3 regions of the Nanhaiella sioensis genome follow, and region 1 is predicted to be linked to each of the others. Evidence: a T-box and tRNA genes for the amino acid it is inferred to sense, from the RefSeq annotation. Region 1 holds a T-box; the other regions hold tRNA genes.
The links. A T-box is a leader RNA that pairs with one kind of tRNA and senses whether it is charged. The one in region 1 lies ahead of V1503_RS15020 (valine--tRNA ligase), so its partner is inferred to be a tRNA-Val.
Positions count from the first base shown of each region.

Region 2: it encodes a tRNA-Val, which carries the amino acid that the T-box ahead of V1503_RS15020 (valine--tRNA ligase) is inferred to sense. The anticodon was not compared.
Region 3: it encodes a tRNA-Val, which carries the amino acid that the T-box ahead of V1503_RS15020 (valine--tRNA ligase) is inferred to sense. The anticodon was not compared.

Region 1 covers NZ_JBKAEG010000001.1:3,243,059-3,252,896, forward strand. The annotation lists gene hemB (porphobilinogen synthase) at 1-557, shown strand, start outside; gene hemL (glutamate-1-semialdehyde 2,1-aminomutase) at 649-1,938, shown strand; gene spoVID (stage VI sporulation protein D) at 2,099-3,163, shown strand; gene ysxE (spore coat protein YsxE) at 3,172-4,209, shown strand; gene V1503_RS15015 (YszA family small membrane protein) at 4,255-4,446, opposite strand; T-box leader at 4,962-5,210, shown strand; gene V1503_RS15020 (valine--tRNA ligase) at 5,340-7,964, shown strand; gene V1503_RS15025 (hypothetical protein) at 8,056-8,208, shown strand; gene V1503_RS15030 (bifunctional folylpolyglutamate synthase/dihydrofolate synthase) at 8,299-9,603, shown strand; gene V1503_RS15035 (sensor domain-containing diguanylate cyclase) at 9,699-9,838, shown strand, end outside.
Region 2 covers NZ_JBKAEG010000001.1:2,960,344-2,970,181, reverse strand. The annotation lists gene V1503_RS13780 (glucose-1-phosphate adenylyltransferase) at 1-111, opposite strand, end outside; gene glgB (1,4-alpha-glucan branching protein GlgB) at 62-2,002, opposite strand; tRNA gene V1503_RS13770 (tRNA-Glu) at 2,586-2,657, opposite strand; tRNA gene V1503_RS13765 (tRNA-Ser) at 2,674-2,764, opposite strand; tRNA gene V1503_RS13760 (tRNA-Asn) at 2,767-2,841, opposite strand; tRNA gene V1503_RS13755 (tRNA-Ile) at 2,846-2,922, opposite strand; tRNA gene V1503_RS13750 (tRNA-Gly) at 2,934-3,007, opposite strand; tRNA gene V1503_RS13745 (tRNA-His) at 3,036-3,111, opposite strand; tRNA gene V1503_RS13740 (tRNA-Phe) at 3,180-3,255, opposite strand; tRNA gene V1503_RS13735 (tRNA-Asp) at 3,410-3,485, opposite strand; tRNA gene V1503_RS13730 (tRNA-Met) at 3,498-3,574, opposite strand; tRNA gene V1503_RS13725 (tRNA-Ser) at 3,690-3,782, opposite strand; tRNA gene V1503_RS13720 (tRNA-Ile) at 3,792-3,868, opposite strand; tRNA gene V1503_RS13715 (tRNA-Met) at 3,878-3,954, opposite strand; tRNA gene V1503_RS13710 (tRNA-Ala) at 3,983-4,058, opposite strand; tRNA gene V1503_RS13705 (tRNA-Pro) at 4,073-4,149, opposite strand; tRNA gene V1503_RS13700 (tRNA-Arg) at 4,162-4,238, opposite strand; tRNA gene V1503_RS13695 (tRNA-Leu) at 4,252-4,340, opposite strand; tRNA gene V1503_RS13690 (tRNA-Gly) at 4,346-4,420, opposite strand; tRNA gene V1503_RS13685 (tRNA-Leu) at 4,438-4,520, opposite strand; tRNA gene V1503_RS13680 (tRNA-Lys) at 4,527-4,602, opposite strand; tRNA gene V1503_RS13675 (tRNA-Thr) at 4,760-4,835, opposite strand; tRNA gene V1503_RS13670 (tRNA-Val) at 4,847-4,922, opposite strand; rRNA gene rrf (5S ribosomal RNA) at 4,957-5,072, opposite strand; rRNA gene V1503_RS13660 (23S ribosomal RNA) at 5,213-8,143, opposite strand; rRNA gene V1503_RS13655 (16S ribosomal RNA) at 8,624-9,838, opposite strand, start outside.
Region 3 covers NZ_JBKAEG010000001.1:1,820,748-1,830,585, forward strand. The annotation lists tRNA gene V1503_RS08365 (tRNA-Asp) at 136-211, opposite strand; tRNA gene V1503_RS08370 (tRNA-Met) at 224-300, opposite strand; rRNA gene rrf (5S ribosomal RNA) at 320-435, opposite strand; rRNA gene V1503_RS08380 (23S ribosomal RNA) at 519-3,449, opposite strand; rRNA gene V1503_RS08385 (16S ribosomal RNA) at 3,805-5,355, opposite strand; tRNA gene V1503_RS08390 (tRNA-Gly) at 5,506-5,579, opposite strand; tRNA gene V1503_RS08395 (tRNA-Pro) at 5,598-5,674, opposite strand; tRNA gene V1503_RS08400 (tRNA-Arg) at 5,713-5,789, opposite strand; tRNA gene V1503_RS08405 (tRNA-Leu) at 5,850-5,935, opposite strand; tRNA gene V1503_RS08410 (tRNA-Leu) at 5,953-6,038, opposite strand; tRNA gene V1503_RS08415 (tRNA-Lys) at 6,046-6,121, opposite strand; tRNA gene V1503_RS08420 (tRNA-Gln) at 6,291-6,365, opposite strand; tRNA gene V1503_RS08425 (tRNA-Asp) at 6,463-6,538, opposite strand; tRNA gene V1503_RS08430 (tRNA-Val) at 6,555-6,630, opposite strand; tRNA gene V1503_RS08435 (tRNA-Glu) at 6,733-6,804, opposite strand; tRNA gene V1503_RS08440 (tRNA-Ser) at 6,822-6,912, opposite strand; tRNA gene V1503_RS08445 (tRNA-Asn) at 6,915-6,989, opposite strand; gene V1503_RS08450 (SprT family protein) at 7,101-7,559, opposite strand; gene cmpA (cortex morphogenetic protein CmpA) at 7,855-7,968, shown strand; gene V1503_RS08460 (Tex family protein) at 7,988-9,838, opposite strand, start outside.

The sequences.
Region 1 (9,838 bases):
ACCCGTCATTAAATTTACTCGTGAAAACAGCGATAAGCCAGGCAAAAGCTGGGGCTGATATTATTGCTCCTTCAAATATGATGGATGGTTTTGTAGCAGCAATTCGTCAAGGCTTAGATGAAGCGGGCTATGAGTATATTCCAATGATGTCTTATGGTGTAAAGTATGCATCTGCTTTCTATGGCCCTTTTAGAGATGCAGCTCATGGTGCGCCACAGTTTGGGGATCGTAAAACATATCAAATGGACCCAGCAAACCGTTTGGAAGCACTTCGTGAAGCTCAATCTGACGTAGAAGAAGGAGCAGACTTTCTCATAGTCAAACCAGCTCTTTCATATTTAGACATTATCAGAGATATGCAAAACAATATTAACATCCCAATTGTAGCTTATAACGTTAGCGGCGAGTATTCGATGATTAAAGCAGCAGCACAAAATGGTTGGTTGAATGAACAAGAAGTCGTTTTAGAAAAACTGACTAGTATGAAGCGAGCTGGAGTTGATCTAATCATAACCTACTTTGCTAAAGATGCAGCCCGTTGGTTAACTGAGAAGTAAACATGTTGAGAAACACTTATATGTCAGGGAATGTAGATACTTTATTACCCCTGAGTAACACCCTTGATTATTTATAGGAAGGTGTCTAATTATGCGAAGCTATCAAAAGTCAATTGAAGCGTTTGAAAAAGCACAACAACTTATGCCAGGTGGAGTGAATAGTCCTGTTCGTGCATTTAAATCTGTTGATATGAACCCGATCTTTATGAAAAAGGGGAAAGGATCAAAAATATACGATATCGACGGAAATGAATATATAGATTATGTTTTGTCATGGGGACCACTTATTCATGGACATGCAAATGAAAGAGTCGTAGAAGCAATTAAAAAAGTAACTGAAGATGGCACAAGCTTTGGAGCACCTTCATTAATTGAAAATGATCTTGCCCAGCTTGTTATTGATCGCGTACCATCCATTGAAGTAATTAGAATGGTTAGCTCAGGTACAGAGGCAACAATGAGTGCTCTTCGTTTAGCCCGAGGTTATACTTCTCGCAATAAAATAATGAAGTTTGAAGGTTGTTATCATGGACACGGAGATTCATTATTAATTAAGGCTGGATCAGGAGTTGCAACACTCGGCTTACCTGACAGTCCTGGTGTGCCAGAGGGTATTGCAAAAAATACTATTACAGTTCCTTATAACGATCTTAATAGTGTCAAATATGCTTTTGAGCAATTTGGTGATGATATTGCTGGCGTTATCGTTGAACCTGTTGCTGGTAATATGGGGGTTGTACCACCTCAGGAGGGCTTTCTAGAAGGATTAAGGGAAATTACTGAAGAGTATGGTTCATTATTAATCTTTGATGAAGTTATGTCAGGATTTAGAGTTGCGTATCATTGTGCACAAGGGTATTTTGGTGTTATCCCAGATATTACATGCCTAGGAAAAGTTATTGGCGGTGGCCTTCCAGTAGGTGCATACGGTGGAAAAGCGGAAATAATGAACCAAATCGCTCCGAGTGGACCGATTTATCAAGCTGGTACACTGTCCGGTAACCCACTTGCAATGACAGCTGGTTATGAAACATTGATCCAATTAACACCAGAATCGTATGCACAATTTGAACAAAAAGCAGATCTTTTAGAGGAAGGTCTTTCAGCAGCAGCACGTAAATATGAAATTCCACATACAATCAATCGTGCTGGTTCAATGATCGGCTTCTTCTTTACAGATGAAGAAGTAACAAATTATGAAATGGCAAAAAAATCTAATTTAGCTTATTTTGCAACATTTTATCAAGCTATGTCTGAACAAGGTGTCTTTTTGCCACCATCTCAGTTTGAAGGACTATTTTTATCAACAGCTCATTCACATGAAGATATTCAACATACAATTCACAGTGCGGAAAAAGCTTTTTCAAAGCTTAAATCTTAAGTAAATGAACATAGAAAAAGAAGGTGTAGATAAAGTGTACCATCAACTTTATCTACACCTTTTTCATGTTTTATCAACGTTTTATACATAAATGATCAATTTCATTCATAAATCTGTAATGTCATAGTAAAAATGGTACTTGTTTGAAAGGAGGAGTAAGGTGACACAAGAAGAGCAATCGTCGCTGCGATTTTCAATTGAAGAGTCGGTATGGTTTCAAAAGGGACAGGAAGTCTCTGAACTTTTATCAATTTCTTTAGATCCTGATATTATGATTGAAGAGCATGATCAATATATTACAATTCGTGGTTCGCTTCAGCTATCAGGTGAATACAGAATAGATGAAAATGCTGTACATGAAGACGTCAGAGAGTTTCCTGGAAGGGTTGTTAATACTATTATTACACGAGAAGATGGTGTAAGTGAGCTAAAGCATGTTTTTCCTGTTGATATAACAATTCCGAAGACTCGAATTGATCGTATGGATGACGTGTATATTTCAATCAATTCATTTGACTATGAAATTCCTCAAACAAGGTGTTTAGAAGTGTTTGCAGATCTTTCTATAAGTGGAATATATGATCATCACCAATCTGAGGTTATAAGAGAAGGTGAGTATTATGAGGAAATCATTGAGCATGAAGAGGGAAAGGAAGGGACCGAACGAGTAGAAGTAAATGATGTCGATTCAATGGGAAATGTAAAAGATGGAGAAGATGTGGTGCATGTTGGAATTGAAGAAGACTTGTATGATCCATTCGAAGTTGAAGTCAGAAAACAAGTAGAAGAAGATGTTTTAGATTCAGCAGAAAGTGCTGAAAGTAATGTACCAAATGTAGATGTATATAGTCCTCAGGTTGAATTAAAAGGTAGAGAAGAAACTGATTTAGTATTGAACTTTGAAAGGCACAGTGAAGAACGTAATGAGGTTCAAACAAAGGAAATAAAGGTCAGAGAAGAAGCGATGATAGGGGACGAATCTGAAGCAAAACGTGATGAGAATGCACTATATTTAACCAAGATATTTGGCAAAGAGGAGCATGAAAGCGATTTTTCACAAGTGAAAATGTGTTTTGTTCAACAAGGTGATTCCGTACAATCCATATCAGAAAGATATGATGTATCTGTTCAACAGCTTTTACGAGTAAATCATCTCGAACAAGAACATGACATTTATGAAGGTCAAATATTATATATACCTATCTACATCGATAGCAAAGTTTAGTAATTAACATGACTACGAAAAATGAGGGTCATGATAAAACAGCAACAGTATTAAATTATCATAGTCCTATCATAGCTAAATATGGAATAATACCCGATCAGGTTGAGCAGATTGGAAAGAAGCTTGTCAAAGTACATTCCAAGTCAGGAACGTTCGCATTGAAGAGATTGGATGGTAAATATAAAGACGGTTCATTTATTAAGACAATGCAATCTTTATTCGAACGTGGATTTACGAATATTATTCCTATTTATCGAACTAACAATGGAAACTTTCTTGTACACTTCGACAATAATTGTTTTTATTTAATGCCATGGTTTCAACATGAAAATCGTCAAGGTTTCTTTCAGCAAATGATGCGAGAATTAGCGAGACTTCATTATATGACATCGAAGGACATAGTGTATACGAATAATCAAATAGCAAAATCATATAATGATATAAAAGCATCATGGAGAACTCAAAGGGTCTTTTTGGAAAGGTATATGGAAGTGTGTGAAAGTAAATGGTATATGTCACCATTTGAATTGCAGTTTGTTACGTATTTTCACGAAATCATGCAAGCTATTCATTTTGCTGAACGAAATCTAGATCAATGGTTTGAAAGGACCGAACAAAAAAAGCATTCTCGAGTTTCAATCGTACACGGGAATGTTTCACCTGAACACGTCGTAAGCAACGATAAAGGGAAAGGTTATTTTATTAACTTTGAAAGGTCATCTGTCGCTTCTCCTGTATATGATTTAGTTACATTAATACACCGTACATTAAAAACGTACCCAGTGAATAACCATGAATGTGTCGAGTGGATTCAGCATTATCAACAATTTAACTCATTAAAGGAAGAAGAACGTTTTTTGCTATACAGTTACGGTTCATATCCTGAACAATTATATAATATTGTTCGAAAACATTTAGCAAGTTCAACAAATAACAATGAGCTTCAGAGTACTGAACAATTACTACGGGCATATTGGCAAATGAAAAACATTGAGTTTGTTATTATGCAGTTAATTGACGGAGAAAAAATGACTAGTGACGAATAAAAAGAATCCCATATATAACATATCATATGTTGTATATGGGATTTCTTATATCCAATTGAATTCAAATGCTACTGCAATAACGACTAACAAAGCAAGTATAAACACATCAAACGTAGTTGGAAAAAAGATGGTACGAAGTAATTGAAAGACCGCAATAGGAATGATCATTTGTCCACAAATATCGCGAAGCTGACGCGCCCATGGTGGAAGTGAAAAAGGTGTGTATTTCCGTCTCATCGTTAGCCTCCTTACATTTAAATAAGCTAGTGATTTTCACAGCTACACTTTTCTTATGGCTGTTTTCGAATTTTTAGTTGTTTTTCGTGATAACATATAACTATGCAAACAACTAGGATTTAATGGACATATTAGTATTGTAAATCACAAGAGTATTTCGGAAATTTCAACAAAGTTTATGAAAAGAGCCTTTCGTATAGATGAGGCTTTAAGGAATTGTAGCGGTTTAAAGAGGAGAAAACACTTGGAGTAATCAGTAGTATAATTTAAGTCCATGATCACCTCAACTGAAAACAGCCTTTACAATAAATACTCGTAAATAAACATATATTAAAGTATGCCACCATCAATGAAATAGTGCATTCACCCATCTAATTTGCTAACTAATGAATAACTTTAAAAAAAATTGGTTAAGATGATTGACGACAAAAACAATTTTTCGGTAGTATATAGAATATAAATATGATACTATTGACAAACATATAAGAGATGCGTTCATGTTCATTGAACAATATCTAAATGCGTAGACAGGGAAGAGTACAATAGGTAGCTCCTTCAGAGAGAGAAATTTATAGCTGAGAAATTTCTTAGGATCGCTATTATTCGAAAGTCACCCTTAAGCTGCTTCTTTGAAAGATCGATGTGTCAATTAGAAGAAGCCGGATGCAACCGTTATTTGTTTAAGCGCTTAAACTTCATTGTGTAATAATGTAGTTTAAGAATTAAGGTGGAACCGCGGAAAATAAACTCCTTTCGTCCTTTTTTGGATGGAGGAGTTTTTATTTTTTAGTTAGGTTTTGCTTTTCGCAATTGATTGGCGTTTTTCGAACGTTGCTATTTTAATTTTCTTAAGTTATTAGTCAGGAGGAACTAACATGGAAACAAATGAACAAATGCTATCGACAAAATACGATCCAAATAAAGTTGAAAAAAATCGATATAAGTTTTGGCTTGAAGGAAAATATTTTGAGGCAACTGGAGATAGTGAAAAAGAACCTTATACAATTGTAATACCCCCACCAAATGTAACAGGCAAGCTACATTTAGGTCATGCTTGGGATACAACATTACAAGATATATTGACGCGTATGAAACGCATGCAAGGGTTGGATGTTCTTTGGTTACCTGGAATGGATCACGCTGGTATTGCTACTCAAGCAAAGGTCGAAGCAAAGCTACGTGAACAAGGAACATCTAGATATGATTTAGGAAGAGAAAAATTTGTTGAGGAAACGTGGAAGTGGAAAGAGGAGTACGCTAGTCATATTCGTCAGCAGTGGTCAAAGCTTGGCTTGGGTCTAGATTATTCACGCGAGCGTTTTACACTTGATGAAGGGCTTTCTAAAGCTGTTCGTGAAGTTTTCGTAACATTGTACAAAAAAGATCTTATTTACCGTGGAGAGTATATCATTAACTGGGACCCACAAACGAAGACAGCCCTGTCAGACATTGAAGTGATTCATAAAGATGTGCAAGGTGCATTTTATCATATGCGTTATCCACTAACGGACGGTTCAGGGCATATCGAAATTGCTACAACACGACCTGAGACGATGCTTGGAGATACTGCTATTGCAGTTCATCCAAAGGATGAGCGCTATAAGCATTTGATTGGAAAAACAGCTAAACTACCAATAATCGGAAGAGAGCTAAAGATCGTAGGTGACGACTATGTTGATATGGAGTTCGGATCTGGAGCAGTAAAAATTACTCCAGCCCATGATCCAAATGACTTCGAAATTGGTAACCGTCATAATCTTGAAAGAGTTCTTGTTATGAATGAAGACGGAACGATGAATAACAATGCTGGTAAATACCAAGGGATGGATCGCTTTGAATGTCGTAAGCAAATTGTGAAAGATTTAGAAGAGCAAGGAGTACTCTTTAAGATTGAGGAGCATATGCATTCAGTAGGTCATAGTGAACGAAGTGGAGCTGTAGTTGAGCCATATTTGTCAACACAATGGTTTGTAAAAATGCAGCCATTAGCTGATGAAGCGATCAAGTTACAGCAAACAGGTGATAAGGTGAATTTTGTTCCTGATCGCTTTGAAAAAACGTATTTACGTTGGATGGAAAATATTCGTGATTGGTGTATTTCTCGTCAATTGTGGTGGGGACATCGTATTCCTGCTTGGTACCATAAGGAGACAGGTGAAGTGTATGTAGATCATGAACCACCAGCTGACGTTGAAAATTGGGAACAAGACACTGATGTATTAGATACTTGGTTCAGTTCAGCGCTTTGGCCATTTTCAACGATGGGATGGCCTGATGAATCTTCATTGGATTACAATCGTTATTATCCATCGAATGTTCTCGTTACTGGTTATGATATTATTTTCTTCTGGGTGTCAAGAATGATATTCCAAGCTCTCGAGTTTACTGAGAAACGTCCTTTTGATGATGTATTAATACATGGACTTGTACGTGCTTCGGATGGAAGAAAAATGAGTAAATCTTTAGGAAATGGTGTAGATCCAATGGATGTCATCGACCAATATGGTGCTGATTCCTTACGTTACTTCCTGGCAACAGGTAGCTCTCCAGGTCAAGATTTACGTTATAGCACGGAGAAGGTTGAAGCTACTTGGAACTTTGCTAATAAAATATGGAATGCATCGCGATTCGTAATAATGAATTTAGATGGCCTTAAGTATGAAGAAATAGACTTAACAGGAGAGAAGTCAGTAGCAGATCAATGGATATTAACAAGACTTAATGAGACAATTGAAAAGGTTACTACTTTAGCAGATAAATATGAATTTGGTGAAGTTGGTCGTGTGTTATACAACTTCATTTGGGATGATTTCTGTGATTGGTATATAGAAATGGCTAAGCTCCCATTATATGGGGATGATGTCAAGGCAAAGAAATCGACACGAAGTGTATTGGCATATGTGTTAGATAATACTCTACGCTTATTACATCCGTTTATGCCTTTTATTACCGAGGAAATTTGGCAAAATCTACCTCATGAAGGTAACTCAATAACAGTTGCTAAGTGGCCGCAGGTTCGTTCAGAACTTTCAAACGAACAAGCTGCAAATGATATGCACTTACTCGTTGATATTATTCGATCAGTCCGCAATGTTCGAGCTGAAGTGAATACACCAATGAGTAAGAAGATTAAGCTCCACATTAATGCAAAAGATGAGAATGTAGCTACTCGTCTAGAAGACAATCGTTCATATATCGATAGATTCTGTAATCCAAGTGAATTAATGATCGGTGTAGGATTACAACCACCTGCAAAGTCTATGACAGCGGTAGTAACGGGTGCAGAATTAATTCTACCACTTGAAGGCTTAATTAATATTGAAGAAGAAGTACAACGTCTGCAAAAAGAATTGGAAAAGCTGAATAAAGAAGTAGACCGTGTACAAAAGAAATTAAGTAATGAAGGTTTCGTCAACAAAGCTCCAGAAAAAGTAATTGCTGAAGAACGTGCAAAGGAACAGGATTATGTTGAAAAACGTGAAACAGTTCGTGCTCGTATCGCGGAACTGAAAGGATAATACATTAATAAAGAGCGGATTCATTTGAAAGGCATGATGAATGAGGAGCATTTTCTAAAAAATTATTCTAAATTCATTTGTAGACAAATGAATGATGGATAGACTAAAATATAACACGAACCTGAGAGGGTTCGTGTTTTTTGAATATAACAAAGCTGCAGTGTTTGCGACAGATAGTCAAAGAGCTGCACTTTTCTATAATCTAGATCCTTTAGTCCTAGATATGATTTCGGCATTAAAATAAGCTTTTAATAGATGACACAGAGCTTTAGATTGGCAGGGAATATTAGAGGGGCAAGAGCTTCACGTTAATTGTTACTAAGGAGGAGTTTTTATGGTAGTTACATATAAGGAAGCTATAGATTGGATTCATTCACGACTTCGTTTAGGTATGAAGCCAGGACTAAAAAGAATGGAGTGGATGATGGAGCGTTTGGCTCATCCTGAACAACATATTAAAACAATTCATGTTGCTGGGACAAATGGTAAAGGTTCGACGGTATGTTATTTGCGAACAATTTTACAAGAGGCAGGCTACAACATAGGTACTTTTACATCACCTTACATTGAACAATTTAATGAACGTATTAGCATCAATGGTGTTCCAATTCATGATGAGGAAATCGTAAGTTTAGTTAATGAGATTAAACCGTTAGCAGAACAGTTAGAACATACTGAGTTAGGTTCGCCTACCGAATTTGAAGTAATCACTGCGATGGCATTAGTTTATTTTGCAAAAACAAAGCAAGTTGACCTCGTAATCTTTGAAACAGGCCTAGGAGGTAGGTTAGATTCTACGAATGTTATTGACCCATTATTTTCCATTATTACGAACATCGGGTTTGATCATACTGCTATTCTTGGCGAGACAGTTGAAGAAATTGCATATGAAAAAAGTGGAATTATAAAGCCAGACTCACCAGTGATTACTTCGGTTGAACAGGAAGAAGCCTTACAAGTCATTTTAGCAAAAGCACAGTCTACAAATTCTCAAGTATATCAATATAACCTCGATTTTACTATTGCTAATTATCAATCAACAAAAAGCGGTGAATCATTCTCAATTAAGACTCCTTTTTTAACAATAAATGATCTCAACTCTAAGATGAAAGGTGCTCATCAAGTGAAAAATGCGGCTCTAGCAATTATGGCAGCCGTATATTTGAAAACACATTTTTCAATGACCATAGAAGAAGTCCATATTCGCGATGGAATAAAGGCCGCATTTTGGGCTGGTCGTTTTGAAACGCTAATGGCAGAACCGATGGTTATCATTGATGGTGCACATAACCCAGAGGGAGTTCAAGCCTTATGTAAAACGCTTAACGATCACTTTAACGATAAGAAGATACATATCATATTTTCTGCATTAGCAGATAAACACATTGGAGATATGCTTAACCCTTTAGCTGATATTGCTGAACGACTTACATGTACTTCATTCGATTTTCCTAGGTCTTTATCAGCAAGAGAATTGTATGATCAATGTAGTAGAAGTAATAAGGATTACGAGGAAGATTGGAAAGTAGTTATAAATGAAAAGCTTAACTCCATCCCTAAAGATGACGTTCTTATTATCACAGGTTCACTATATTTTATATCAGAAGTACGATTACATATATTAGGATGTTTGTCGTAGTATTTTCATATTACATATGACTTTTGTCTGAAAATTTGGTAAAATATAGACGATAAATGATTAAATATGAAATATGTGGTAGAGGAGGACGATATTTGAAATCTAAAAACATATTATGGGTATATTGGGCTATATATACACCTTTAGTTTTATACTTAGTATTTTCAAATACGAGTCCTTTATTATATGAGAATGCTCAGGATATTCTTTTATTTTTAATATTAATGATTATTGT
Region 2 (9,838 bases), 280 kb from region 1:
ATATTTACCTCCGAATGGCACTGCTGGTTTTGCTATCTCTTTTGTTAATGACCGTAGTCGGCTACCTTTTCCTCCTGCTAAGATCATTGCTATGCATTTTTTTTTGCCCATCAGTTTTCTTCTTCTCCTTTCTTTTTTTAATAGGACGTATAATCGATATCCCTAATGGAGGAATTGTAACTGCTAAGTGATATGGCTTCCCATGATATGTGCCTTTGTTACTAATTATTTTTTTGCTATTTCTATTTCCAGCACCTCCAAAATCCAATTCGTCACTATTTAGAATTTCCCGATACTCACCTTTGCTCGGAACACCAACTATATAATCATGGTAAACTGTAGCAGTGAAATTACATACGATAATTAAAAAGTCCTGTTCATTTTTTCCTTTTCTAATAAATGAAAATATTGATTGCTCATGATTGTTTACATCAATCCATTCGAAACCGTCATGAGTATCATCCATTTCATATAAAGCTTTATTTCTTTTATAAATTTTAAGTAACTCTTTAACATATGCATGAAGTTTTTGATGCATGACAAAATCTTGCAAGTTCCAATCTAATTGTTCTTGATCTTTCCATTCATCAAATTGTCCAAATTCTCCACCCATAAATAACAATTTCTTACCAGGATGTGCTATTAAATAGCCGTATAAAAGGCGAAGCTGGGCAAATTTCTGCCAATAGTCACCAGGCATTTTATTTAACAGTGATTTCTTACCATGAACAACCTCGTCATGCGATAGTGGTAATACAAATTTCTCTGAAAATGCATATAGAAGTGAGAAAGTTACTTTGTCATGTAAATATTGACGGTCACTGAACTCAGCCTTCATGTAAGTCAAGATATCATTCATCCAACCCATATTCCATTTGTAACTAAATCCTAAACCTCCTGCTGATACATTTCCTGTTACTTGAGGGAAGTCAGTCGAATCCTCCGCAATCACTAACGTTTCAGGTGCATAAAAGGAAATAACTTCATTAATTTTTTGTAAAAATGATATGGCTCCTTTATTAAGATGTTGATGTCCATCTGTACTAGGCCAATAAATCATATTAGCTACAGCATCAACTCTAAAGCCATCAATATGAAAATGCTCAATCCAAAAAAGTGCATTCGAAATTAGAAAGCTTTGAACTTCAGGCTTGCCTAGATCAAAGTTAGCAGTTCCCCAAACTGGATTTTCTCGATCTTGTGAATTTTCATATTCATATGTAGGCTGGCCATCAAACATATATAGCCCATGATTATCCTTGCAGAAATGACCTGGAACCCAATCTAAAATAACGCCAATTCCTTGTTGATGGCATAGATCTATAAACTTCATTAACTCATGTGGAGATCCATATCTACTCGTAGCTGAAAAATAACCTACCCCTTGATAACCCCAAGAAATGTCCAATGGATGTTCAATAAGTGGTAATAGTTCTATGTGTGTATAGCCATTTTCTACAACATACGGAATTAACAACTCCGCTAATTCACTATATGAATAATGGCTCCCATCAGCTTTTGTTTTCCAAGACCCAAAATGTAACTCATAAATAAAAACAGGTTTAGATTGTACGTTCTTTTGTTTTCGATTTTGCCATTTTTTATCTCTCCACTTATAGGAACTCATATTATAAACAATTGACCCTGTTTGAGGCCGTTCTTCAGAGTAAAATGCATAGGGATCTGATTTTAGTATTTTTTGATTAGACGGTGTGACAATTTCATACTTGTAAATCTCACCCGCTAAATTAACAGGCATAAAAAGATGCCATACTCCCTCATCATTTATTTTCTCAAGCTCAAAGTTTTTTCCATTCCAATCATTAAAAGTCCCTACTACACTTACGCTCTGAGCATGTGGAGCCCAAACACAAAATCGTGTTCCCTCAATGACGTCACCCTTTTGACAAATATGTGCACCGAATAGCATATGACTTTGGAATAAAGAGCCCTCATGAAATAAATGCAAATCAAAATCTGTTGGAGGCGCGCTTACTGTCAATGTATTTCCCCTCTTTTCAAAATATAGTTTTCATTAATATTAATTATTCACGAATAAAATAATAATTCCTTTTAAAATGATTCGTATTTTTACTACATCATTCTACATAATATGTCATAAAAGCTCATATCATAGTTAAAAAACGAATAATGTAAGCGCATACAATTAGAATGTTCATTTAAAATAAAAGGATATTTAATTTATTCGGTATATTTTTAAAAACGCAATTACATTTTCATATGAAGAATAACTTTACAATATTATTTATATTTGAGGGTTAATAATTACACTGAGAATGCTCACGTTGTAAAAGCAATCAAATTATCTATTCGTTTCGGAGTTACTTTCGTCCTAACCATTCATATAGTTCAAACACTATGATTCCGTAAATTAAGCACTTCGAATAAACAGTATGAATCTACCTTATGGAATGAACAAAAGGGAACTACTGTGAAGAGGAGTAAAAAAAATGACAAAGTAAAACTTCCTAAGCAAACCAATCAATCCGCCCTTCATATTTTATTTTTGTCATGCCAAACACAACACAAAAAAGACACTGCACAATGTGCAATGTCTAAATGGATGACCCGTACGGGATTCGAACCCGTGTTACCGCCGTGAAAGGGCGGTGTCTTAACCACTTGACCAACGGGCCATAATATATATAAAACTGGCGGAGAAGGAGGGATTTGAACCCTCGCGCCGCTTACGCGACCTACACCCTTAGCAGGGGCGCCTCTTCAGCCACTTGAGTACTTCTCCAATGGCTCCACAGGCAGGATTCGAACCTGCGACCGATCGGTTAACAGCCGATAGCTCTACCACTGAGCTACTGTGGAATAATGGTGGGCCTAAATGGACTCGAACCATCGACCTCACGCTTATCAGGCGTGCGCTCTAACCAGCTGAGCTATAGGCCCATTATTTGAAATGGAGCGGGTGATGAGAATCGAACTCACGACATCAGCTTGGAAGGCTGAGGTTTTACCACTAAACTACACCCGCAATTTTTTTTAGGTATATAATTTTTAAATGGGGCGACTGATGGGAATCGAACCCACGAATGTCGGAGCCACAATCCGATGCGTTAACCACTTCGCCACAACCGCCATAATATATATGTGTATTTACTAACTGAAGATTGACGGATAGAGATAATATACTCTTAACCCATAAATGGTGGCTCGGGACGGAATCGAACCGCCGACACAAGGATTTTCAGTCCTTTGCTCTACCGACTGAGCTACCGAGCCAAACAATAATAAAATTAAACTTTCTAAATAGATATAACACTTTGCTCGTCACATCTCTTTGCAAGACATTGCTCCTCTCAGAACTACATTGAAGTATCTCAAGATGTTTACGTTCTGCTCTACCGACTGAGCTACCGAGCCATTTTTTTAATAATGGCGGTCCCGACGGGAATCGAACCCGCGATCTCCTGCGTGACAGGCAGGCATGTTAACCGCTACACCACGGGACCACATTTATTCATTGGTTGCGGGGACAGGATTTGAACCTGCGACCTTCGGGTTATGAGCCCGACGAGCTACCAGACTGCTCCACCCCGCGATAATAGTAAATTTATATTTTCTCAATACACATTTCTCACGTAACCATCTTGACTTCTAAGTGCCTCTTCTTAATGTTTAACATCGGTACGCTGTTGTTATTAAGAAAATAAAAATGGCGGAGGAAGAGGGATTCGAACCCCCGCGGGCTTTGACACCCCTGTCGGTTTTCAAGACCGATCCCTTCAGCCGGACTTGGGTATTCCTCCAACATTATATGGTGGACCTTGTAGGACTCGAACCTACGACCGGACGGTTATGAGCCGTCTGCTCTAACCAGCTGAGCTAAAGGTCCTTGTTTACTTGGTAGCGGCGGAGGGGATCGAACCCCCGACCTCACGGGTATGAACCGTACGCTCTAGCCAGCTGAGCTACACCGCCAAGTTAATTTATATAAATGATATTTTATTGGTGGAGCCTAGCGGGATCGAACCGCTGACCTCCTGCGTGCAAGGCAGGCGCTCTCCCAGCTGAGCTAAGGCCCCTTAATTATTATAAGTGGTCGGGAAGACAGGATTCGAACCTGCGACCCCATGGTCCCAAACCATGTGCTCTACCAAGCTGAGCTACTTCCCGTTATTCACTAGATGGCGCGCCCGAAAGGAGTCGAACCCATAACCTTCTGATCCGTAGTCAGACGCTCTATCCAATTGAGCTACGGGCGCATCTTAGTGTAAATGGTGCCGAGGGCCGGACTTGAACCGGCACGGTAGTCACCTACCGCAGGATTTTAAGTCCTGTGTGTCTGCCAATTCCACCACCCCGGCAGCATTGGAGCGGAAGACGGGATTCGAACCCGCGACCCCCACCTTGGCAAGGTGGTGTTCTACCACTGAACTACTTCCGCTAATCTTATTAAAGTAATGCGGGTGAAGGGACTTGAACCCCCACGTCACAAGGACACTAGATCCTAAGTCTAGCGCGTCTGCCAATTCCGCCACACCCGCGTAAAATGGTGAGCCATAGAGGACTCGAACCTCTGACCCTCTGATTAAAAGTCAGATGCTCTACCAACTGAGCTAATGGCTCATAAACTAAAAAGTTTAAATATATATTATTTACTTATAACGAGACACCCAAATCTCTACATGAATACTCATGAAGCTTATCGATTTGTGCGCTGTGGTTAAGCTACGACGATAATTCGATCGTGCTCTACCAACTGAGCTAATGGCTCATAAACAAATGGTGCCGGCGAGAGGACTTGAACCCCCAACCTACTGATTACAAGTCAGTTGCTCTACCAGTTGAGCTACACCGGCTTAATATTTAATGGTGGAGGATGACGGGATCGAACCGCCGACCCCTTGCTTGTAAGGCAAGTGCTCTCCCAGCTGAGCTAATCCTCCGATATAGAAACATCATAACATGTCCTATATTTAAGTCTGGCAATGTCCTACTCTCACAGGGGGAAACCCCCAACTACCATCGGCGCTGAAGAGCTTAACTTCCGTGTTCGGTATGGGAACGGGTGTGACCTCTTCGCCATCATCACCAGGCTTATTTTATTAGCGACAAATCTTATTATACTAATTTATCGAGATTTATCAAGAGAAAATTTAACTTTTTTTAAAGTTTTTATTCCCTCAAAACTAGATAATAGACATTCATTGAACAAAGCTTGCTCTGCATTTCTAACTTGGTTAAGTCCTCGATCTATTAGTATCTGTCAGCTCCACGTGTCACCACGCTTCCACCTCAGACCTATCAACCTCGTCATCTTCGAGGGATCTTACTAGCTTACGCTATGGGAAATCTCATCTTGAGGGGGGCTTCATGCTTAGATGCTTTCAGCACTTATCCCTTCCACACATAGCTACCCAGCTATGCCCTTGGCAGGACAACTGGTACACCAGCGGTGTGTCCATCCCGGTCCTCTCGTACTAAGGACAGCTCCTCTCAAATTTCCTACGCCCACGACGGATAGGGACCGAACTGTCTCACGACGTTCTGAACCCAGCTCGCGTACCGCTTTAATGGGCGAACAGCCCAACCCTTGGGACCGACTACAGCCCCAGGATGCGATGAGCCGACATCGAGGTGCCAAACCTCCCCGTCGATGTGGACTCTTGGGGGAGATAAGCCTGTTATCCCCGGGGTAGCTTTTATCCGTTGAGCGATGGCCCTTCCATGCGGAACCACCGGATCACTAAGCCCGACTTTCGTCCCTGCTCGACTTGTAGGTCTCGCAGTCAAGCTCCCTTATGCCTTTGCACTCTTCGAATGATTTCCAACCATTCTGAGGGAACCTTTGGGCGCCTCCGTTACTTTTTAGGAGGCGACCGCCCCAGTCAAACTGCCCACCTGACACTGTCTCCCGAAGCGATTAGCTCCGTAGGTTAGAATTTCAATACAGCCAGGGTAGTATCCCACCGACGCCTCCACCGAAGCTAGCGCTCCGGTTTCTACGGCTCCTACCTATCCTGTACAAGCTGTACCAAAATTCAATATCAGGCTACAGTAAAGCTCCACGGGGTCTTTCCGTCCTGTCGCGGGTAACCTGCATCTTCACAGGTACTATAATTTCACCGAGTCTCTCGTTGAGACAGTGCCCAGATCGTTACACCTTTCGTGCGGGTCGGAACTTACCCGACAAGGAATTTCGCTACCTTAGGACCGTTATAGTTACGGCCGCCGTTTACTGGGGCTTCGATTCAGAGCTTCTCCTTACGGATAACCCCTCCTCTTAACCTTCCAGCACCGGGCAGGTGTCAGCCCCTATACTTCGCCTTGCGGCTTCGCAGAGACCTGTGTTTTTGCTAAACAGTCGCCTGGGCCTTTTCACTGCGGCTTCTCAGGGCTATTCACCCTAAAAAGCACCCCTTCTCCCGAAGTTACGGGGTCATTTTGCCGAGTTCCTTAACGAGAGTTCTCTCGCTCACCTTAGGATTCTCTCCTCGCCTACCTGTGTCGGTTTGCGGTACGGGCACCTCTCACCTCGCTAGAGGCTTTTCTTGGCAGTGTGGAATCAGGAACTTCGGTACTATATTTCCCTCGCCATCACAGCTCAGCCTTTATGACAAGCGGATTTACCTACTTGTCAGCCTAACTGCTTGGACGCACATATCCAACAGTGCGCTTACCCTATCCTTCTGCGTCCCCCCATTGCTCAAATGGTGAGGAGGTGGTACAGGAATCTCAACCTGTTGTCCATCGCCTACGCCTTTCGGCCTCGGCTTAGGTCCCGACTTACCCTGAGCGGACGAGCCTTCCTCAGGAAACCTTAGGCATTCGGTGGAGGGGATTCTCACCCCTCTTTCGCTACTCATACCGGCATTCTCACTTCTAAGCGCTCCACCAGTCCTCTCGGTCTAGCTTCGCTGCACTTAGAACGCTCTCCTACCACTGTCCGTAAGGACAGTCCACAGCTTCGGTGATACGTTTAGCCCCGGTACATTTTCGGCGCAGAGTCACTCGACCAGTGAGCTATTACGCACTCTTTAAATGGTGGCTGCTTCTAAGCCAACATCCTGGTTGTCTATGCAACTCCACATCCTTTTCCACTTAACGTATACTTTGGGACCTTAGCTGGTGGTCTGGGCTGTTTCCCTTTCGACTACGGATCTTATCACTCGCAGTCTGACTCCCAAGTATAAGTCTTTGGCATTCGGAGTTTGACTGAATTCGGTAACCCGTTGGGGGCCCCTAGTCCAATCAGTGCTCTACCTCCAAGACTCTTCACTTGAGGCTAGCCCTAAAGCTATTTCGGAGAGAACCAGCTATCTCCAAGTTCGATTGGCATTTCACCCCTACCCACACCTCATCCCCGCACTTTTCAACGTGCGTGGGTTCGGGCCTCCATTCAGTGTTACCTGAACTTCACCCTGGACATGGGTAGATCACTTGGTTTCGGGTCTACGACCACGTACTATTTCGCCCTATTCAGACTCGCTTTCGCTGCGGCTCCGTCTCTTCAACTTAACCTTGCACGGGATCGTAACTCGCCGGTTCATTCTACAAAAGGCACGCCATCACCCATTAACGGGCTCTGACTACTTGTAGGCACACGGTTTCAGGATCTCTTTCACTCCCCTTCCGGGGTGCTTTTCACCTTTCCCTCACGGTACTGGTTCACTATCGGTCACTAGGGAGTATTTAGCCTTGGGAGATGGTCCTCCCAGCTTCCGACGGGATTTCACGTGTCCCGCCGTACTCAGGATCCACTCTGGAGGGAACGAAGTTTCAACTACAGGGTTGTTACCTTCTTCGACGGACCTTTCCAGATCGCTTCGTCTACTCCGTTCCTTTGTAACTCCGTATAGAGTGTCCTACAACCCCAAGAGGCAAGCCTCTTGGTTTGGGCTTATTCCGTTTCGCTCGCCGCTACTCAGGAAATCGCTTTTGCTTTCTCTTCCTCCGGGTACTTAGATGTTTCAGTTCCCCGGGTCTGCCTTCAATACCCTATGTATTCAGATATTGATACTGCTCCATTACGAACAGTGGGTTTCCCCATTCGGATATCTCCGGATCGATGCTTACTTACAGCTCCCCGAAGCATTTCGGTGTTAGTCCCGTCCTTCATCGGCTCCTAGTGCCAAGGCATTCACCGTGCGCCCTTTCTAACTTAACCTTAAATAAATGATAAGCGGCAGATTACTGCGTTGTCTTCGCTTCCTCCGTTGCTCACGTACCCAAAAACGTACGCTCCGCTACTCGGAAACTCGACGCCTTGTACTCTTTGCTTCTCATTAATTTTTAAACAAATGATCAACTTCGAATCTCATCGTCAGCTTCGTTCTTCCACTGCTCATGTATGCAAGATACACTCCGCTGCTCCAGAACTTTGCTTCCTCGACCTTCTCGTTGCTAATTTGCTTTTTTTATTTGACCAACGGTCAAACCGTCATCAAATAATGAAAAAAGATTTTCACTTTCTTCAATGAATGTGTCGTTATTATCTAGTTTTCAAGGAACATCGGTAAAAAATAGCCATCGAATTTCTTCGTCAGCTTGTTGTTTACCTTCTTCATTTTGAGAGAATGTTCTCTCAAAACTAAACAAAAACAAAAGCGTCTTTTTATATGAAGTCTAGCTTCACATATTTCCTTAGAAAGGAGGTGATCCAGCCGCACCTTCCGATACGGCTACCTTGTTACGACTTCACCCCAATCATCTGTCCCACCTTAGGCGGCTGGCTCCTTACGGTTACCCCACCGACTTCGGGTGTTACAAACTCTCGTGGTGTGACGGGCGGTGTGTACAAGGCCCGGGAACGTATTCACCGCGGCATGCTGATCCGCGATTACTAGCGATTCCGGCTTCATGCAGGCGAGTTGCAGCCTGCAATCCGAACTGAGAATGGTTTTATGGGATTCGCTTAACCTCGCGGTTTTGCTGCCCTTTGTACCATCCATTGTAGCACGTGTGTAGCCCAGGTCATAAGGGGCATGATGATTTGACGTCATCCCCACCTTCCTCCGGTTTGTCACCGGCAGTCACCTTAGAGTGCCCAACTTAATGCTGGCAACTAAGATCAAGGGTTGCGCTCGTTGCGGGACTTAACCCAACATCTCACGACACGAGCTGACGACAACCATGCACCACCTGTCACTCTGTCCCCCGAAGGGGAACGCCCTATCTCTAGGGTTGGCAGAGGATGTCAAGACCTGGTAAGGTTCTTCGCGTTGCTTCGAATTAAACCACATGCTCCACCGCTTGTGCGGGCCCCCGTCAATTCCTTTGAGTTTCAACCTTGCGGTCGTACTCCCCAGGCGGAGTGCTTAATGCGTTAGCTGCAGCACTAAAGGGCGGAAACCCTCTAACACTTAGCACTCATCGTTTACGGCGTGGACTACCAGGGTATCTAATCCTGTTCGCTCCCCACGCTTTCGCACCTCAGCGTCAGTTACAGACCAGAGAGTCGCCTTCGCCACTGGTGTTCCTCCACATCTCTACGCATTTCACCGCTACACGTGGAATTCCACTCTCCTCTTCTGCACTCAAGTTCCCCAGTTTCCAATGACCCTCCACGGTTGAGCCGTGGGCTTTCACATCAGACTTAAGGAACCGCCTGCGCGCGCTTTACGCCCAATAATTCCGGACAACGCTTGCCACCTACGTATTACCGCGGCTGCTGGCACGTAGTTAGCCGTGGCTTTCTGGTTAGGTACCGTCAAGGTACCGCCCTATTCGAACGATACTTGTTCTTCCCTAACAACAGAGTTTTACGATCCGAAAACCTTCTTCACTCACGCGGCGTTGCTCCGTCAGACTTTCGTCCATTGCGGAAGATTCCCTACTGCTGCCTCCCGTAGGAGTCTGGGCC
Region 3 (9,838 bases), 1.4 Mb from region 1:
AAATTAGAACAGCTAGTTGGGGTTTTATAGGATTTCATACTTATATGTAATATTTAAAGATGAACTACACATTTAATGTCAAGTTTACCAATACAAAAAAACGAAACATCTAGTTTCGTTTGAGTTATTTATATATGGCGGTCCCGACGGGAATCGAACCCGCGATCTCCTGCGTGACAGGCAGGCATGTTAACCGCTACACCACGGGACCATATATTTTCTTTGGTTGCGGGGACAGGATTTGAACCTGCGACCTTCGGGTTATGAGCCCGACGAGCTACCAGACTGCTCCACCCCGCGATAATAAGAATATAATTAAGCCTGGCAACGTCCTACTCTCACAGGGGGAAACCCCCAACTACCATCGGCGCTGAAGAGCTTAACTTCCGTGTTCGGTATGGGAACGGGTGTGACCTCTTCGCCATCGCCACCAGACATAATATATAGGAATAAGTTAATATTCCTTCAAAACTAGATAATAGACATTCATTGAACAAAGCTTGCTCTGCATTTCTAACTTGGTTAAGTCCTCGATCTATTAGTATCTGTCAGCTCCACGTGTCACCACGCTTCCACCTCAGACCTATCAACCTCGTCATCTTCGAGGGATCTTACTAGCTTACGCTATGGGAAATCTCATCTTGAGGGGGGCTTCATGCTTAGATGCTTTCAGCACTTATCCCTTCCACACATAGCTACCCAGCTATGCCCTTGGCAGGACAACTGGTACACCAGCGGTGTGTCCATCCCGGTCCTCTCGTACTAAGGACAGCTCCTCTCAAATTTCCTACGCCCACGACGGATAGGGACCGAACTGTCTCACGACGTTCTGAACCCAGCTCGCGTACCGCTTTAATGGGCGAACAGCCCAACCCTTGGGACCGACTACAGCCCCAGGATGCGATGAGCCGACATCGAGGTGCCAAACCTCCCCGTCGATGTGGACTCTTGGGGGAGATAAGCCTGTTATCCCCGGGGTAGCTTTTATCCGTTGAGCGATGGCCCTTCCATGCGGAACCACCGGATCACTAAGCCCGACTTTCGTCCCTGCTCGACTTGTAGGTCTCGCAGTCAAGCTCCCTTATGCCTTTGCACTCTTCGAATGATTTCCAACCATTCTGAGGGAACCTTTGGGCGCCTCCGTTACTTTTTAGGAGGCGACCGCCCCAGTCAAACTGCCCACCTGACACTGTCTCCCGAAGCGATTAGCTCCGTAGGTTAGAATTTCAATACAGCCAGGGTAGTATCCCACCGACGCCTCCACCGAAGCTAGCGCTCCGGTTTCTACGGCTCCTACCTATCCTGTACAAGCTGTACCAAAATTCAATATCAGGCTACAGTAAAGCTCCACGGGGTCTTTCCGTCCTGTCGCGGGTAACCTGCATCTTCACAGGTACTATAATTTCACCGAGTCTCTCGTTGAGACAGTGCCCAGATCGTTACACCTTTCGTGCGGGTCGGAACTTACCCGACAAGGAATTTCGCTACCTTAGGACCGTTATAGTTACGGCCGCCGTTTACTGGGGCTTCGATTCAGAGCTTCTCCTTACGGATAACCCCTCCTCTTAACCTTCCAGCACCGGGCAGGTGTCAGCCCCTATACTTCGCCTTGCGGCTTCGCAGAGACCTGTGTTTTTGCTAAACAGTCGCCTGGGCCTTTTCACTGCGGCTTCTCAGGGCTATTCACCCTAAAAAGCACCCCTTCTCCCGAAGTTACGGGGTCATTTTGCCGAGTTCCTTAACGAGAGTTCTCTCGCTCACCTTAGGATTCTCTCCTCGCCTACCTGTGTCGGTTTGCGGTACGGGCACCTCTCACCTCGCTAGAGGCTTTTCTTGGCAGTGTGGAATCAGGAACTTCGGTACTATATTTCCCTCGCCATCACAGCTCAGCCTTTATGACAAGCGGATTTACCTACTTGTCAGCCTAACTGCTTGGACGCACATATCCAACAGTGCGCTTACCCTATCCTTCTGCGTCCCCCCATTGCTCAAATGGTGAGGAGGTGGTACAGGAATCTCAACCTGTTGTCCATCGCCTACGCCTTTCGGCCTCGGCTTAGGTCCCGACTTACCCTGAGCGGACGAGCCTTCCTCAGGAAACCTTAGGCATTCGGTGGAGGGGATTCTCACCCCTCTTTCGCTACTCATACCGGCATTCTCACTTCTAAGCGCTCCACCAGTCCTCTCGGTCTAGCTTCGCTGCACTTAGAACGCTCTCCTACCACTGTCCGTAAGGACAGTCCACAGCTTCGGTGATACGTTTAGCCCCGGTACATTTTCGGCGCAGAGTCACTCGACCAGTGAGCTATTACGCACTCTTTAAATGGTGGCTGCTTCTAAGCCAACATCCTGGTTGTCTATGCAACTCCACATCCTTTTCCACTTAACGTATACTTTGGGACCTTAGCTGGTGGTCTGGGCTGTTTCCCTTTCGACTACGGATCTTATCACTCGCAGTCTGACTCCCAAGTATAAGTCTTTGGCATTCGGAGTTTGACTGAATTCGGTAACCCGTTGGGGGCCCCTAGTCCAATCAGTGCTCTACCTCCAAGACTCTTCACTTGAGGCTAGCCCTAAAGCTATTTCGGAGAGAACCAGCTATCTCCAAGTTCGATTGGCATTTCACCCCTACCCACACCTCATCCCCGCACTTTTCAACGTGCGTGGGTTCGGGCCTCCATTCAGTGTTACCTGAACTTCACCCTGGACATGGGTAGATCACTTGGTTTCGGGTCTACGACCACGTACTATTTCGCCCTATTCAGACTCGCTTTCGCTGCGGCTCCGTCTCTTCAACTTAACCTTGCACGGGATCGTAACTCGCCGGTTCATTCTACAAAAGGCACGCCATCACCCATTAACGGGCTCTGACTACTTGTAGGCACACGGTTTCAGGATCTCTTTCACTCCCCTTCCGGGGTGCTTTTCACCTTTCCCTCACGGTACTGGTTCACTATCGGTCACTAGGGAGTATTTAGCCTTGGGAGATGGTCCTCCCAGCTTCCGACGGGATTTCACGTGTCCCGCCGTACTCAGGATCCACTCTGGAGGGAACGAAGTTTCAACTACAGGGTTGTTACCTTCTTCGACGGACCTTTCCAGATCGCTTCGTCTACTCCGTTCCTTTGTAACTCCGTATAGAGTGTCCTACAACCCCAAGAGGCAAGCCTCTTGGTTTGGGCTTATTCCGTTTCGCTCGCCGCTACTCAGGAAATCGCTTTTGCTTTCTCTTCCTCCGGGTACTTAGATGTTTCAGTTCCCCGGGTCTGCCTTCAATACCCTATGTATTCAGATATTGATACTGCTCCATTACGAACAGTGGGTTTCCCCATTCGGAAATCTCCGGATCGATGCTTACTTACAGCTCCCCGAAGCATTTCGGTGTTAGTCCCGTCCTTCATCGGCTCCTAGTGCCAAGGCATTCACCGTGCGCCCTTTCTAACTTAACCTTAAACAAATGATCAACTTCGAATCTCATCGTCAGCTTCGTTCTTCCACTGCTCATGTATGCAAGATACACTCCGCTGCTCCAGAACTTTGCTTCCTCGACCTTCTCGTTGCTAATTTGCTTTTTTTATTTGACCAACGGTCAAACCGTCATCAAATAATGAAAAAAGATTTTCACTTTCTTCAATGAATGTGTCGTTATTATCTAGTTTTCAAGGAACATCGGTAAAAAATAGCCATCGAATTTCTTCGTCAGCTTGTTGTTTACCTTCTTCATTTTGAGAGAATGTTCTCTCAAAACTAAACAAAAACAAAAGCGTCTTTTTATATGAAGTCTAGCTTCACATATTTCCTTAGAAAGGAGGTGATCCAGCCGCACCTTCCGATACGGCTACCTTGTTACGACTTCACCCCAATCATCTGTCCCACCTTAGGCGGCTGGCTCCTTACGGTTACCCCACCGACTTCGGGTGTTACAAACTCTCGTGGTGTGACGGGCGGTGTGTACAAGGCCCGGGAACGTATTCACCGCGGCATGCTGATCCGCGATTACTAGCGATTCCGGCTTCATGCAGGCGAGTTGCAGCCTGCAATCCGAACTGAGAATGGTTTTATGGGATTCGCTTAACCTCGCGGTTTTGCTGCCCTTTGTACCATCCATTGTAGCACGTGTGTAGCCCAGGTCATAAGGGGCATGATGATTTGACGTCATCCCCACCTTCCTCCGGTTTGTCACCGGCAGTCACCTTAGAGTGCCCAACTTAATGCTGGCAACTAAGATCAAGGGTTGCGCTCGTTGCGGGACTTAACCCAACATCTCACGACACGAGCTGACGACAACCATGCACCACCTGTCACTCTGTCCCCCGAAGGGGAACGCCCTATCTCTAGGGTTGGCAGAGGATGTCAAGACCTGGTAAGGTTCTTCGCGTTGCTTCGAATTAAACCACATGCTCCACCGCTTGTGCGGGCCCCCGTCAATTCCTTTGAGTTTCAACCTTGCGGTCGTACTCCCCAGGCGGAGTGCTTAATGCGTTAGCTGCAGCACTAAAGGGCGGAAACCCTCTAACACTTAGCACTCATCGTTTACGGCGTGGACTACCAGGGTATCTAATCCTGTTCGCTCCCCACGCTTTCGCACCTCAGCGTCAGTTACAGACCAGAGAGTCGCCTTCGCCACTGGTGTTCCTCCACATCTCTACGCATTTCACCGCTACACGTGGAATTCCACTCTCCTCTTCTGCACTCAAGTTCCCCAGTTTCCAATGACCCTCCACGGTTGAGCCGTGGGCTTTCACATCAGACTTAAGGAACCGCCTGCGCGCGCTTTACGCCCAATAATTCCGGACAACGCTTGCCACCTACGTATTACCGCGGCTGCTGGCACGTAGTTAGCCGTGGCTTTCTGGTTAGGTACCGTCAAGGTACCGCCCTATTCGAACGATACTTGTTCTTCCCTAACAACAGAGTTTTACGATCCGAAAACCTTCTTCACTCACGCGGCGTTGCTCCGTCAGACTTTCGTCCATTGCGGAAGATTCCCTACTGCTGCCTCCCGTAGGAGTCTGGGCCGTGTCTCAGTCCCAGTGTGGCCGATCACCCTCTCAGGTCGGCTACGCATCGTCGCCTTGGTGAGCCGTTACCTCACCAACTAGCTAATGCGCCGCGGGCCCATCCGTAAGTGATAGCCGAAGCCATCTTTCAAATAAGAACCATGTGGTTCTTATTGTTATTCGGTATTAGCTCCGGTTTCCCGAAGTTATCCCAATCTTACAGGTAGGTTGCCCACGTGTTACTCACCCGTCCGCCGCTAACCTCCGGGAGCAAGCTCCCTTTGGTTCGCTCGACTTGCATGTATTAGGCACGCCGCCAGCGTTCGTCCTGAGCCAGGATCAAACTCTCCAATAAAGTTTGATTGCTCATTTGTTCAAAAAATTAACGTTGACGCTTTTGCTTTGTTTAGTTTTCAAAGAACATTTTTTGTTGTTATCGCTCAGAGGCGACTTAACTAATATAACATCTCGTTCTTATTGATGTCAATATCTTTTTTGTTTTTTTTGGAGCGGGTGATGAGAATCGAACTCACGACATCAGCTTGGAAGGCTGAGGTTTTACCACTAAACTACACCCGCGTATATATTATTTTAAAATGGTCGGGAAGACAGGATTTGAACCTGCGACCCCATGGTCCCAAACCATGTGCTCTACCAAGCTGAGCTACTTCCCGTATCATGGGATTGGAGTCAAATTTCGATTGAAATTAACTGGCGCGCCCGAAAGGAGTCGAACCCATAACCTTCTGATCCGTAGTCAGACGCTCTATCCAATTGAGCTACGGGCGCTAATTAAATCAGCAACTTTTATATAATAACATCATTCAAATATGATTGCAAGTGTTTTTTTGGTGCGGTCGAGAGGACTCGAACCTCCACGGGGTCTCCCCCACTAGGCCCTCAACCTAGCGCGTCTGCCATTCCGCCACGACCGCATAAAAAAAATAATGATTGGTGCGGGTGAAGGGACTTGAACCCCCACGTCACAAGGACACTAGATCCTAAGTCTAGCGCGTCTGCCAATTCCGCCACACCCGCGTATAAATGGTGAGCCATGGAGGACTCGAACCTCCGACCCTCTGATTAAAAGTCAGATGCTCTACCAACTGAGCTAATGGCTCAAAAACATAAAAAGTAAAACTAAAAGATTTTTCAATTGAAACAAGACACCCAAACCTCTACATGTTTACTCATGATGTATATCGATTTGTGCGCTGTGGTATTGCTCCGATGATTACTCGATCGTGCTCTACCAACTGAGCTAATAGCTCATAATATAAGAAATAAAAATGGCTGGGCTAGCTGGATTCGAACCAGCGCATGACGGAGTCAAAGTCCGTTGCCTTACCGCTTGGCTATAGCCCAATAATAATTAGGTGAATTTTTATGGAACTTTGTAACCAAGTTCTCCATAAATAGTATGCTTAATTCTTAATATTACATACGTAAAACAGTATATAGCTGGCGGTCCCGACGGGAATCGAACCCGCGATCTCCTGCGTGACAGGCAGGCATGTTAACCGCTACACCACGGGACCTAATAATTTATAAAAATGGTGGAGGATGACGGGATCGAACCGCCGACCCCTTGCTTGTAAGGCAAGTGCTCTCCCAGCTGAGCTAATCCTCCATCTGATGGTGGAACTTCACTCATCGTGAGTTAAGAAATGGGAGGCGAGTATTTAATACGCGTTTAGCATATTAAACGTACTCACATCCCATAAATAATATATGACCCGTACGGGATTCGAACCCGTGTTACCGCCGTGAAAGGGCGGTGTCTTAACCACTTGACCAACGGGCCTAAACACATCTGGTCACTGGCGGAGAAGGAGGGATTTGAACCCTCGCGCCGCTTACGCGACCTACACCCTTAGCAGGGGCGCCTCTTCAGCCACTTGAGTACTTCTCCTTTGGCTCCACAGGCAGGATTCGAACCTGCGACCGATCGGTTAACAGCCGATAGCTCTACCACTGAGCTACTGTGGAATAAATGTCAACTCTTCATATTATATTCAGCTATACAATCGTTGTCAAGACTATGATAGGTTATTATCTATTATCTTGCATCAGCGACGCTTTTATAATTTATCACGATTTCTATTTTAAGTCAAGCAATCTGATTCTCCCTTTACATTGACCACAAACATATTTATTCGTATCCATTCTTTTTTTTCGCATATATTGTTTTTTACACTTTATGCATTCATATTTATATTCATATTTCTTATTCTTTGTAGTAGCCTGAATAGGTTTACAGAACCTCGGAGCGTTAACTAATGTAAGAAGCTGTTTGAAATCTCTATCTCTATGCTTATACCCCTTACCTTCAATATGAAGATGATAATGGCATAGTTCATGTTTAATTACATCGATCAAATCACTTATCCCATGTTCTTGATAATACTTTACATTCAATTCAATGTTATGGGATTTTAGCAAATACCTCCCGCCAGTAGTTCGTAGCCTATTATTAAATGCGGCCTTATGTCTAAATGGTTTACCAAATGATAACTGGGATACTTCTTCTACTAATTCCTGAAGTTGACGATCATCCATTACAAGTCCTCCTTATTCTCAGCAATCCAATTACTTAGAAAATGAAACCTAACGAGCTATTATTGCATAAAGTAAATACTACACATACAAATTCGTTTCATCTACAATCCAAACGATTTGCTTGTTGTTTTTTGTAATATAGACTAAACACGAACATAATTTTCGTTCGTCTAAAGACTATAAAAATCATATCATAAACTTTTGTTACTCAAGTCGAAGTAACGAAAAGTAACAATCAATACGAAAACTGCCATTTAATATAAGGAGAAAACATCAAATAAAGGAGGGTATAGTTATGCCAACTTGGTTTAAAAACCAAATACAAAAGGCTTATTATGAAAAAAACTCCTATCAAATTAGGCTTCTTAACCAATGCTGGTTTTTTTACAGAAAAAACACTACTAATTAAATAGCAGTGTTTTATACATTTATTGATTTGCACCTAACATCGTTAAGGAAACTCTTCCTTTTTTCTCATCAACATCATCAACCCAAACTGTTACAACATCACCAACAGCCACAACATCCAGCGGATGCTTAACAAACCGATTACTTAGCTTTGAAATATGAACTAGGCCATCTTGCTTAACTCCAATATCAACAAATGCGCCAAAGTCTACTACATTACGTATTGTCCCTTGCAATTCCATACCTTTTTCTAAATCTTCTAGTTGCAATACGTCTTTCTTTAATAATGGCGTTGGCAAATCATCTCTAGGATCTCTTTCTGGACGTTTAAGGGCTTCAACAATATCCTTCAACGTTAATTTACCAACACTTAATTCTACTGACATCTCATCTATTGATACATTACCCATTGCTTGAATTAATTCACCTGACCCTAATTGGTCAATTGATAATCCAAGCCTTTCAAGTAACAACCTTGTTACTTTATAGCTTTCAGGGTGAATACTCGTCCGATCCAAAGGTGAATCACCATCATTAATACGAAGAAAACCAATACATTGTTCATACGTTTTTGAACCAAGGCGCGGGATGTTCTTCAGCTCAGATCGATTAGTAAATTTCCCACTCCCCTCTCTTTGCTTTACAATATTCTTTGCAACAGTTTTTGATAAACCTGCTACATATTGAAGAAGCGAGGGGGAAGCAGTATTTACATTAACACCTACTTGGTTTACAACTGTTTCTACAATAAAAGTTAAAGAATCGTTCAGCTTTTTCTGGGATACATCATGCTGGTATTGGCCTACACCTACTGATTTAGGGTCTATTTTTACGAGTTCAGCTAAAGGATCCTGCAAACGCCTTGCTATTGAAATTGCACTTCTCTCTTCTACTTGTAATTCTGGAAATTCTTCTCTTGCTAAATCTGAAGCGGAATAAACACTAGCTCCGGCCTCGTTGACAATTAAATAGTATATGTCTGAATTAGTTTCCTTTATGGTCTCGGCGATAAATTGCTCTGTTTCTCTTGACGCAGTACCGTTCCCAATTGCAATCATCTCTACATCGAACTTTGTTAAAATAGAAATGACTTTATCCTTTGCTTCAGTTATTTTTTTAACTGGGGGATGAGGATAGATGACATCAATATGCAACACTTTCCCTGTCTCATCTACAACAGTTAATTTACATCCTGTTCGATATGCAGGGTCAACACCTAACACAACCTTGCCTTTTAACGGAGGTTGTAGTAGCAGATTCCTTAAATTCTCTGAAAAAATATGTATCGCTTGGTCTTCTGCTTTATCAGTAAGCTCTTTGCGGATTTCCCTTTCAATAGAAGGTTGAATTAACCTTTTGTAACTATCCTCAATCGCTTCAGTTACGTATACGTTAACTGAAGAGTCTGATTGCTTTATGACCGAACCTAGCATATAACTTAATATTTGTTCTATCGGTGGCTTAATTGAAATACGCAGAACTTCTTCCTTCTCACCCCTGTTCATAGCGAGTACACGATGGGGAACAATTTTACTAATTAATTCTCCAAACTCATAATACATTTCAAATACATTTTTTTCATCAGCAGCTTCATCTTTTACAGACGATTCAACTCTACCTTTCTGTAATGTTTCTTTACGAATCCATTGCCTAATAGTTGCGTCCTCTGATACCCATTCTGCAATTATATCTTTTGCACCTTGTAATACTTCTTCAACAGATACTAGCTCTTTCTCTTTCGATAAGAATTGTTGCGCATAGTCTTCAACATTCACATTTTTCGGAAAATCCATTATCCACTGCGCGAAAGGCTCTAAACCTTTTTCTTTAGCAATCGTTGCTTTTGTGCGTCTTTTCTGCTTGTATGGACG